Regions from separate parts of the Streptomyces sp. NPDC111520 genome, predicted to be linked through region 2. Evidence: riboswitches for the same ligand, from Rfam matches in the RefSeq annotation. Region 2 holds a riboswitch; the other holds the start of a gene.
What was found. A riboswitch is a leader RNA that binds a small molecule or an ion and turns the genes downstream of it on or off. The one in region 2 is predicted to bind glycine.
Positions count from the first base shown of each region.

Region 1: linked by a shared signal. The riboswitch ahead of gcvT (glycine cleavage system aminomethyltransferase GcvT) and the one ahead of gcvP (aminomethyl-transferring glycine dehydrogenase) in region 2 are both predicted to bind glycine.

Region 1 covers NZ_JBVKBW010000006.1:265,551-270,564, reverse strand. The annotation lists gene ACZ7MY_RS16210 (L-serine ammonia-lyase) at 1-24, opposite strand, end outside; gene glyA (serine hydroxymethyltransferase) at 181-1,452, opposite strand; gene gcvH (glycine cleavage system protein GcvH) at 1,516-1,896, opposite strand; gene gcvT (glycine cleavage system aminomethyltransferase GcvT) at 1,982-3,094, opposite strand; glycine riboswitch at 3,274-3,374, opposite strand; gene ACZ7MY_RS16190 (AAA family ATPase) at 3,548-4,225, shown strand; gene ACZ7MY_RS16185 (hypothetical protein) at 4,268-5,011, opposite strand.
Region 2 covers NZ_JBVKBW010000039.1:8,571-13,584, reverse strand. The annotation lists gene gcvP (aminomethyl-transferring glycine dehydrogenase) at 1-2,484, opposite strand, end outside; glycine riboswitch at 2,522-2,638, opposite strand; glycine riboswitch at 2,641-2,744, opposite strand; gene ACZ7MY_RS41990 (PRC-barrel domain-containing protein) at 2,846-3,226, shown strand; gene ACZ7MY_RS41985 (DNA polymerase IV) at 3,139-4,593, opposite strand; gene ACZ7MY_RS41980 (MerR family transcriptional regulator) at 4,675-5,014, opposite strand, start outside.

The DNA.
Region 1 (5,014 bases), on a different contig from region 2:
GAGGTCGAAGACGGAGATGGCCACGGTGCGATGACTCCTCGGGTTCGCGGACCCCGTTGTCCGCGGGCGGCCGGCGGGTTCGCCGCCGGGTGGTACGTGGGCGCGGCGTGGGTGCGCCGCATGTGTTCCAGTGTGCGGGACCGTCCTGACGGAGCGGCCCTGCACACCGGGTGACACTCGCTACTTCAGGCCGGGGTACAGCGGGTGCTTGCCGGCCAGGGCGGTGACCCGGGCGCCGAGCGCCTTCGCGGTCTCCGCGTCGAAGCCCGGCTTGAGGGCCTCGGCGATGACGTCGGCGACCTCACGGAAGTCCTCCGTGCCGAAGCCGCGGGTGGCCAGCGCCGGGGTGCCGATGCGCAGGCCGGAGGTGACCATCGGCGGGCGCGGGTCGTTGGGGACCGCGTTGCGGTTGACCGTGATCCCGATCTCGTGCAGCCGGTCCTCCGCCTGCTGCCCGTCGAGCTCGCTGTCGCGCAGGTCGACCAGGACCAGGTGGACGTCGGTGCCGCCGGACAGCACCGAGACGCCGGCCGCCGCGACGTCGTCCCGGGTCAGCCGCTCGGCGAGGATCCGCGCGCCCTCCAGGGTGCGGACCTGGCGGTCCTTGAACTCCTCGCTCGCCGCGATCTTGAAGGCGACCGCCTTCGCCGCGATGACGTGCTCCAGCGGGCCGCCCTGCTGGCCGGGGAAGACCGCCGAGTTGATCTTCTTGGCGAGCTCCGCCTTGCAGAGGATGACGCCGCCGCGCGGGCCGCCCAGCGTCTTGTGCGTGGTGGTGGTGACGACGTCCGCGTACGGCACGGGGGAGGGGTGCAGGCCCGCCGCCACCAGACCGGCGAAGTGCGCCATGTCGACCATCAGGTAGGCGCCGACCTCGTCGGCGATCCGGCGGAAGGCCGCGAAGTCCAGCTGCCGCGGGTACGCCGACCAGCCGGCGATGATCAGCTTCGGCCGGGACTCCTTGGCCAGGCGCTCGACCTCGGCCATGTCGACCTGACCGGTCTCCTGGTCCACGTGGTAGGCGACCACGTCGTACAGCTTGCCGGAGAAGTTGATCTTCATGCCGTGGGTCAGGTGCCCGCCGTGGGCGAGGTTCAGACCCAGGATCGTGTCGCCGGGGTTCAGCAGCGCGAACATCGCGGCCGCGTTGGCCTGCGCGCCCGAGTGCGGCTGGACGTTGGCGTGCTCGGCGCCGAAGAGCGCCTTGATCCGGTCGATCGCGAGCTGCTCGACGACGTCGACGTGCTCGCAACCGCCGTAGTAGCGGCGGCCGGGGTACCCCTCGGCGTACTTGTTGGTCAGCACCGAGCCCTGGGCCTGGAGCACCGCGACCGGAGCGAAGTTCTCCGAGGCGATCATCTCGAGGGTGGACTGCTGACGGTGGAGTTCGGCGTCGACGGCGGCGGCGACGTCGGGGTCGAGCTCGTGCAGTGAGCTGTTGAGAAGCGACATCAGGGGGTCATCCGTCCGGAGGTCGGAGTGGACAGGGCGGAGCTGCCGGGAGGTCCCGAGCGGTCAGTTGCCGGTGAAGGCGGTGTACTCGTCCGCGGAGAGCAGGTCGCCCGGCTCCTCGGTGACCTTCACCTTGAACAGCCAGCCGCCCTCGAAGGCCGCCGAGTTCACCAGCGAGGGGTCGTTGACGACGTCCTCGTTGACCTCGGTGACCTCACCGGAGACCGGGGCGTACAGGTCGCTGACCGACTTGGTCGACTCCAGCTCACCGCAGGTCTCGCCCGCGGCGACCGTGTCGCCGACCGCCGGGAGCTGGACGTAGACGACATCGCCGAGGGCGTTCGCCGCGTGCTCGGTGATGCCCACCGACGACACGCCGTCCGCGTCGGCGGCCGAGACCCACTCGTGCTCCTTGCTGTACCGCAGCTGCTGGGGGTTGCTCATGGCGTGAATTCTCCTGGATGACGGTATGTGCTGGTGAACGGCTGTCTTGACAGGTGGGACGGGTGTGCCGGATGTGACCGGGAACTCAGCGCTGCCGCTTGTAGAACGGCAGGGCCACCACCTCGTACGGCTCATGCGTACCGCGGATGTCCACGCCCACACCGGAGGTACCCGGCGCGGCGTGCGCGGCGTCCACGTACGCGATGGCGATCGGCTTGCCCAGGGTCGGGGAGGGGGCGCCGGAGGTGACCTCGCCGACCACCTCGCCGCCCGCCACCACCGGGTAGCCCGCCCGGGGTACCCGGCGGCCCTCGGCGACCAGGCCGACCAGCTTGCGCGGCGGCGTGGCCTCGGCCTTGGCGGCGGCCGCGGCCAGCGCCTCGCGGCCCACGAAGTCACCCGGCTTGTCGAACTTCACGACCCGGCCGAGCCCGGCGTCGAACGGGGTGAGCGCGGTGGTCAGCTCGTGCCCGTACAGCGGCATGCCCGCCTCCAGGCGCAGCGTGTCGCGGCAGGACAGGCCGCACGGCACCAGGCCGGCGTCCGCGCCGGCCTCGGTCAGCGCCTGCCACAGCTTCTCCGCGTCGGCCGGGGCGACGAAGAGCTCGAAGCCGTCCTCGCCGGTGTAGCCCGTGCGGGCGATCAGCGCGGGGACGCCGGCCACGGTGCCGGGCAGGCCCGCGTAGTACTTCAGCCCGTCGAGGTCGGCGTCGGTGACCGACTTCAGGATGGCGGGGGAGTTCGGCCCCTGGACGGCGATCAGCGCGTAGGCGTCCCGGTCGTCGCGGACCGCGGCGTCGAAGCCGGCGGCGCGCTCGGTCACCGCGTCGAGGACGACCTGGGCGTTGGAGGCGTTGGCGACGACCATGTACTCCTCGTCGCCGAGGCGGTAGACGATCAGGTCGTCGAGGATGCCGCCGTCGGGAGCGCAGATCATCGTGTAGCGGGCACGGCCCACGGCCAGCGCCGAGATGTGGCCCACCAGCGCATGGTCCAGGGCCTCGCCCGCACCCGGACCGGTGACCGTGATCTCACCCATGTGGGACAGGTCGAAGAGACCGGCCCGGGTCCGTACGGCGGTGTGCTCGTCGCGCTCGCTGGCGTACCGCAGCGGCATGTCCCAGCCCGCGAAGTCGGTCATGGTGGCGCCGAGGGCGCGGTGCAGCGCGTCCAGTGCGGTACGGCGGGATTCACTCATCGGGCGGGCTCCCAAGGCAAGGAAGAGACAGGTAGGGCGATGACGGGGCAGGTCCTCCCCATCTGTCATCGGAACCTGAGAGGTTCACCTGGACCCTCCGTGCGGAGGAGTCCCGGCTTGCACCTTGGGTGGGGCGGCACCCCCGTGGCCGGGAGGGCTCGCCCGCTTTTCAGATGTGCCTCGAACGCGCGGTATCTGTGCCTGAGAGATTCAAGGGAGGACTTGCTCCTTCGGCGTCCCGCCCGCCACAGCGGTGCGGAAACTCTCCCGCGCGGCCTCGAACGGCCTATATGCGATTGAGGCCGCCATCATTGCACGGGCGCCCGCCGTTGTCGCGATCGCGTCCCGGATGTCCCGGTCCGGTCCCGATCCGGTAGTAACGCCGCCGTTCCTCTGGGTAGGCAAAGACACAGGATTTACCATTTCTTGAACGTCGGACCCGGAGGGCGAACTGTGCGGTGGCAGAGTGCGTATGCGACGGCCGGGGGTCCGGCCGTGTCCCGGCCGGTACCGGCGCGGGCCGGGGAAGCGCGTCGCGGGGGACGTGCCGTACGGCCGCGGCGGCTGATCGATCTGCGACGGGGGCGCCGGCCCGTACGCACCCTGCGCTACCCGCCGGGGGACGTCCTGCTCGTCTCCGGCCTGCCGGGCGGCGGCAAGAGCACCCTCATGCGGCGCGCGACCGGCGGCGCCCGCCTGATCGACTCACAGGACGTCAGGGAACGCTGGCAGGCCCGGGTTCCGCGGCTGCTGCCGTACGCCCTCTACCGTCCCCTGGTACGGATCGCGCACTACGCCGGGCTGTGGCGGGCGCTGCGCTCGGGCGACAGCGTCGTCCTCCACGACTGCGGAACCCTGCGCTGGGTGCGCGCCTGGGTCGCCCGTGAGGCCCGGCGCCGGGGAAGGGGCATGCACCTGGTGCTGCTGGACGTCCCCGTCCGGACCGCGCTGGACGGCCAGCGCGAACGCGGCCGCCGGGTGTCGGCGTACGCCATGGCCCGGCACCGTGCCGCCTCCCGCCGCCTGCTGACGGAGGCGGAGGCGGGCCGGCTGCCGGGGGCGTGCGCCTCGGTGGTGCTGCTGGACCGCGAAGCGGCCCGGGAGCTCGAGGCCATCGACTTCGACGGCTGAGCGGCCGGGCCGCGACGCGTGAGGGGCGGTACCGCTGAACGATCAACCAAACTGCGGATCCACCTGGGCCTGGGGCGCGATCTGCGCCTCGGGCGGCAGCTGCTGCCCCTGGTCGTTCAGGGGGAGCGGCAGCGGGAGCGGAAGCGGCAGCGGCAGTGCGCCGGTGAGCAGCTTCGGCACCGCCAGCAGCAGGGCCTGCAGGTCGGCGACGACGGCGGCGACACCGGCCGTCACACCCGCGAGGTCCTTGGCGACCACCTTGGCCAGCAGGTCCGTGACGTCCTGGACCAGCTTGGTGAGCGCGTTCTTGACGTCGGTGACGGCGTCCGCGGCGCCCTGATCGCCGGGACCGCCGACCTGGTCGATGGTGCTCGGGTCACCCGGCAGGCCGGGGTCCCCTGGCTCCAGGCCCGGTTGTGGCGCGCCCGGATCCATGGCCGCCGGGTCGGTGAAGCCGGGAGAAACCGCACCCGCCTGGTCGAGGACCGAGGCCAGCTGCCCGCTCGCCTCCTCCAGACCCTTGCGGAGTTCCTCGAGCTTCGCCGAGTCCGGGCTTTCGACCTGGGCTTCCTGGGTGAGCTTGGCCCCGATGGACAGCGTGTCACCGAGCTTGGAGATCAGTTCGGCGTTGCCCGTGTCCGCCGCGCGAGCGGCGAGGTGCTCGACCTCGACGGCCGTGCTCCGGGTGGGGGCCTGGGCACTCGCGACACCGCCGGTGAGGCCCATCGTCAGCGAGGCGCACACGGCCGCCGCTATGAGGGTGGAGTTGATCCTGGTGATGCGCATGTC
Region 2 (5,014 bases):
GCCCGTCTCCTTGGTCAGCGGGCGCAGGTCGATGATGCACTCGTGCGCGACGAGCCCGCCCGGGCCGGTGTAGAGCACCGGGAAGTGCGGCTCCAGACGCTTGGCGATGTAGTTCGCGCTGAGCACCGCCACCTGGGTGGCGCGCTTGAGGCCCTCGCCGCCCATGAGGCGCACGTACGCCCAGGAGATGGGCAGGATGCCGGCCGAACCCCACGGCGCGGCCGAGATCGGGCCGACGCCCGTCTCCGGGCCCGCGGCCGGCTGGAGCGGGTGGTTGGGCAGGTACGGGGCGAGGTGGGCGCGGACCGCGACCGGGCCGACGCCGGGGCCACCGCCGCCGTGCGGGATGCAGAAGGTCTTGTGCAGGTTCAGGTGCGACACGTCGCCGCCGAAGTGGCCCGGCTTCGCCAGACCCACCAGGGCGTTGAGGTTGGCGCCGTCCACGTAGACCTGGCCGCCCGCGTCGTGCACCGCGGCGCAGATGTCGCCGATGTGCTCCTCGAAGACACCGTGCGTGGAGGGGTAGGTGACCATGAGCACGGCGAGCTCGTCGCGGTACTGCTCGATCTTGGCGCGCAGGTCCTCGACGTCGACCTCGCCGTCGCCGGCGGTCTTCACGACGACGACCTTCATGCCGGCCATCACCGCGCTGGCGGCGTTCGTGCCGTGCGCGGAGGACGGGATGAGGCAGACCGTGCGCTGCGTGTCGCCGTTGGCCCGGTGGTAGGCGCGGACGGCCAGCAGGCCGGCCAGCTCGCCCTGGGAACCGGCGTTCGGCTGCAGGCTGACCTTGTCGTAGCCGGTGACCTCGGCGAGGCGGTCCTCCAGCTCGTGGATGAGCGTGAGGTAGCCCTCGGCCTGCTCGGCGGGCGCGAAGGGGTGCAGCTGGCCGAACTCGGGCCAGGTGACCGGCTCCATCTCGGTGGTCGCGTTGAGCTTCATGGTGCAGGAGCCCAGCGGGATCATGCCGCGGTCCAGCGCGTAGTCGCGGTCGGCGAGGCGGCGCAGGTAGCGCAGCATCGCGGTCTCGGAGCGGTGCTGGTGGAAGACCGGGTGGGTCAGGTAGTCCACGTCGCGCTCAAGGCCCGCGGGCAGCGCGTCCTCGGTGGCCGCGTCCAGGGCCTCGACGTCGCCGCTGACGCCGAAGGCGCCCCACACGGCGGCGAGGTCGGCGCGGCCGGTGGTCTCGTCGCAGGCGATGCCGACCAGGTCGGCGTCGACCTGGCGCAGGTTGACCCCGGCCTCGCGGGCGGCGGCCACGACCTCGGCGGCCCGGCCGGGCACACGCGCGGTGACGGTGTCGAAGAAGGCGTCCGTGGTCACCTCGACGCCGCCGGCGCGCAGCCCGGCGGCGAGGACCGCGGCGTAGCGGTGGGTGCGGCGGGCGATCTGCGCCAGGCCGTCGGGGCCGTGGTAGACCGCGTACATGCCGGCCATGACGGCGAGCAGCACCTGCGCGGTGCAGATGTTGCTGGTGGCCTTCTCGCGGCGGATGTGCTGCTCGCGGGTCTGCAGCGCCAGGCGGTAGGCCCGGTCGCCGTCGGCGTCGACGGAGACGCCGACCAGGCGGCCGGGCAGGCTGCGGGCGTGCGTGTCGCGGACGGCCATGTAGCCGGCGTGCGGGCCGCCGAAGCCCATGGGCACACCGAAGCGCTGGGTGGTGCCGACGGCGATGTCGGCGCCGAGCTCGCCGGGGGAGGTCAGCACGGTCAGGGCCAGAAGGTCGGCGGCGACGGTGACGATCGCGCCGAGCCCGTGGGCCTGCTCGATGACCGGCTTGAGGTCGCGCACGGCACCGGAGGCACCCGGGTACTGCAGCAGCACGCCGAAGACACCGCGCTCGGCGATCTCCGCCGGGATACCGCCGGCGAGGTCGGCGACGACGACCTCGACGCCGGTGGGCTCCGCGCGGGTCTCGATCACGGCGACGGTCTGCGGGAAGGTTTCCGCGTCGATCAGGAAGACGCCGTCCTTGACCTTGCCGACCCGGCGGGACAGGGCCATCGCCTCGGCGGCGGCCGTGCCCTCGTCGAGCAGCGAGGCGCCGGAGGTGGGCAGCCCGGTGAGGTCGGCGACGACCGTCTGGAAGTTCAGCAGGGCCTCCAGGCGGCCCTGCGAGATCTCCGGCTGGTAGGGCGTGTACGCCGTGTACCAGGCGGGGTTCTCCATGACGTTGCGCAGGATGACCGGCGGGGTGAAGGTGCCGTGGTAGCCGAGGCCGATCATCGGCCGCAGCACCTGGTTGCGGTCGGCGAGCGAGCGCAGCTCGGCGAGCACCTCGGGCTCGGTGCGGGCGCCGGACAGACCGAGCGCCTCGGCGCTCTTGATGGTGTCCGGGACGGCGGCGGCGGTCAGCTCGTCCAGCGAGCCGTAGCCGACCTGCGCGAGCATCTTGGCCTGCGCACCGGCGTCGGGGCCGATGTGACGCTGCTCGAAGGGGATGCCGCGCTCCAGCTCGGAGAGTGGGATGCGGTTGGCGGTCATCTGCGGAGGCCTCCTGGTCTGGCGCGACACGGCCTCCCCCTCTGTCATCTGAACCTGAGAGCTTCACCGTCCCGCACGTGCCGGGACGGCTTTCACCGTCGGTGAGGAAGTGGCCGCGCACGGTGCGTGCCGCCCTTTCCTGCTTTCCAGAGTGACCTCACCCATGCGGTACGGATGCCTGAGAGATTCCGGGGAGGGTTTGCTCCTTCGGCGCCCGGCGGGCGGTTCCCCGCGTGCCAGGACTCTCCCGCAAGGGGTCAGCAGCCGCTGTCAGCGTACCAGCGCGGTCCGGTGACGGGTCATGTGACAGCCGCCACCTTTCGTGCCTAAATAGGATTAATCGCGACCAGTTGGAGGGACCGTGCAGACCGGTATCGATCCGCGCAGCCTCATCGGGCGCAGGGCCTTCGACCGCAACGGGATGAAGATCGGCACGGTCGACGAGGTGTACCTCGACGACGCCACCGGGGAGCCCGAATGGGCCGCGGTGCGCACCGGTCTCTTCAGCCGCGACGCGTTCGTGCCGCTGGAGCCGAGCGAGTTCACCGGGGAAGAGCTGCGCGTGCCGTTCGACAAGGCGCTGATCAAGGACGCCCCGGACTTCGGAGTGGGCCGGCACCTCTCGCCCGAGCAGGAGCTCCAGCTCTACCACCACTACGGCATGAGCGGGCCCTCGCTGTCCGGCCCGGTGCCGGAGCCCCCGCCGGACCGCGACTTCGGCACGCTGGCCGGCGACAGCTGACGCGGGAACCCCCGCGGGCCCGGTAACACCAGGGGGAGCGGCTCGGACGGTTCCAGCTCCGGGTCCGTCACCGCGAACGTGCGCACCCGCCCCGGCACCACCGAGCCCGGCTCCTCGAAGCGGACGGTGACCCTGCCGACCCCGCTGCCCTGCACCCACCCCGCGCCGTACTCGCGGTGCCGTACGTCCTGGCCCGGCACCCAGCGCCGCTCCTCGGGCGCCGCCTCCCGGACTTCCTCCGCGGGCCGCTCCGGTGCCCCCTCGGACGGGCCCGCCTCCTCGCCCGCCGCCTCCTCCTCCCGCTCCGCCGCCTGGGCGAACAGGTCCTCCTGCGTGAAGTCGGCGAGCCCCGCGACACCGACCCCAAGCAACCGGACGCCGCCCGTGATGTCGACGGCCTCCAGCAGCCTCGCCGCGGTCTCCCGGACCACCGACAGGTCGTCGGTGGGCGCGCGCAGGGTCTCCGAACGGGTCAGCGTCGTGAAGTCGTACCGCCGCACCTTCAGCACCACCGTGCGGCCCGAGCGGCCCGCGGAGCGCAGCCGGCGCACGCAGCGGTCGGTCAGCCGGTCCACCTCCAGCCGGACGCGCACCCGGTCGGTGAGGTCGACGTCGAAGGTGTCCTCGACCGAGATCGACTTGCTCTCGCGGTCGGCGACCACGGGGCGCTCGTCGATGCCCAGGGCCATCCCGTGCACATGGGCGCCGTGCGCCTTGCCGAGCAGGCGGACCAGCTCGGCCTCGCCCGCCTCCACCACCTCGCCGACCGTGAGGATTCCCGCACGCCGCAGGTGCTCGGCGGTCGCGGGACCCACGCCGGGGAGCGTGCGCACCTGCATGGGGGCGAGCAGTTCCCGCTCGGTGCCGGGCTCGATGACGACCAGCCCGTCCGGCTTGGCCTGCTCCGAGGCGATCTTGGCGAGCAGCTTGGAGCCCGCGAGCCCCACCGAACCCGTGAGCCCCGTCGCCGCCTTGATGTCCGCCCGCAGCCGCTCCCCCACCGCGCGCGGGTCGTCCGCGATGCCGCCCGCCTCCAGGTCGACGAAGGCCTCGTCCAGGCTGAGCGGCTCGACGAGCGGCGACAGCCGCGACAGCAGTTCCATGACGACGTCGCTGATCTGCCGGTAGACGGCGAAGCGCGGCATGAGGTAGGCCGCGTTCGGGCACAGCCGCCGGGCGTGCGCCATCGCCATCGCCGAGTGCACCCCGTACACACGGGCCTCGTACGACGCGGTCGCCACCACCCCGCGCGGCCCCACGCCCCCCACGATGACCGGCTTCCCCCGCAGACTCGGCTTCGCGGCCTGCTCGACGGCGGCGAAGAACGCGTCCATGTCCAGATGGAGGATGACCGGCGCGCTTCTCACAGTCACCGATGGTGCACCACAGGTCCGACATCCGCCGTACACGTGTACGGCGGACGGGTGGGCGCGGCCGGTTCCGGCCGGTCAGCCCGCGCGGTTGCGGCGCCGGGCCAGCTCGTCACCCGGGTTGTGGCCGACCAGGGTCTCCCCGGTGTCGACCCGCTCGGAGTGCAGTTGGGACAGGGCGGCCTCGACGTCCCGCCACACCACCCCCACGGCGATCCCGAAGATCCCCTGACCGCCCTTGAGGAGGTCGACGACCTCGTCCGGGGAGGTGCACTCGTACACCGTCGCGCCGTCGCTCATCAGCGTCATCCGGGTGAGCTCCGCGGGCGCGCTGGACCGCAGGTGCTGCACGGCCGTGCGGATGTTCTGGAGGGACACGCCCGTGTCGAGCAGCCGCTTGACGATCTTGAGGACCACG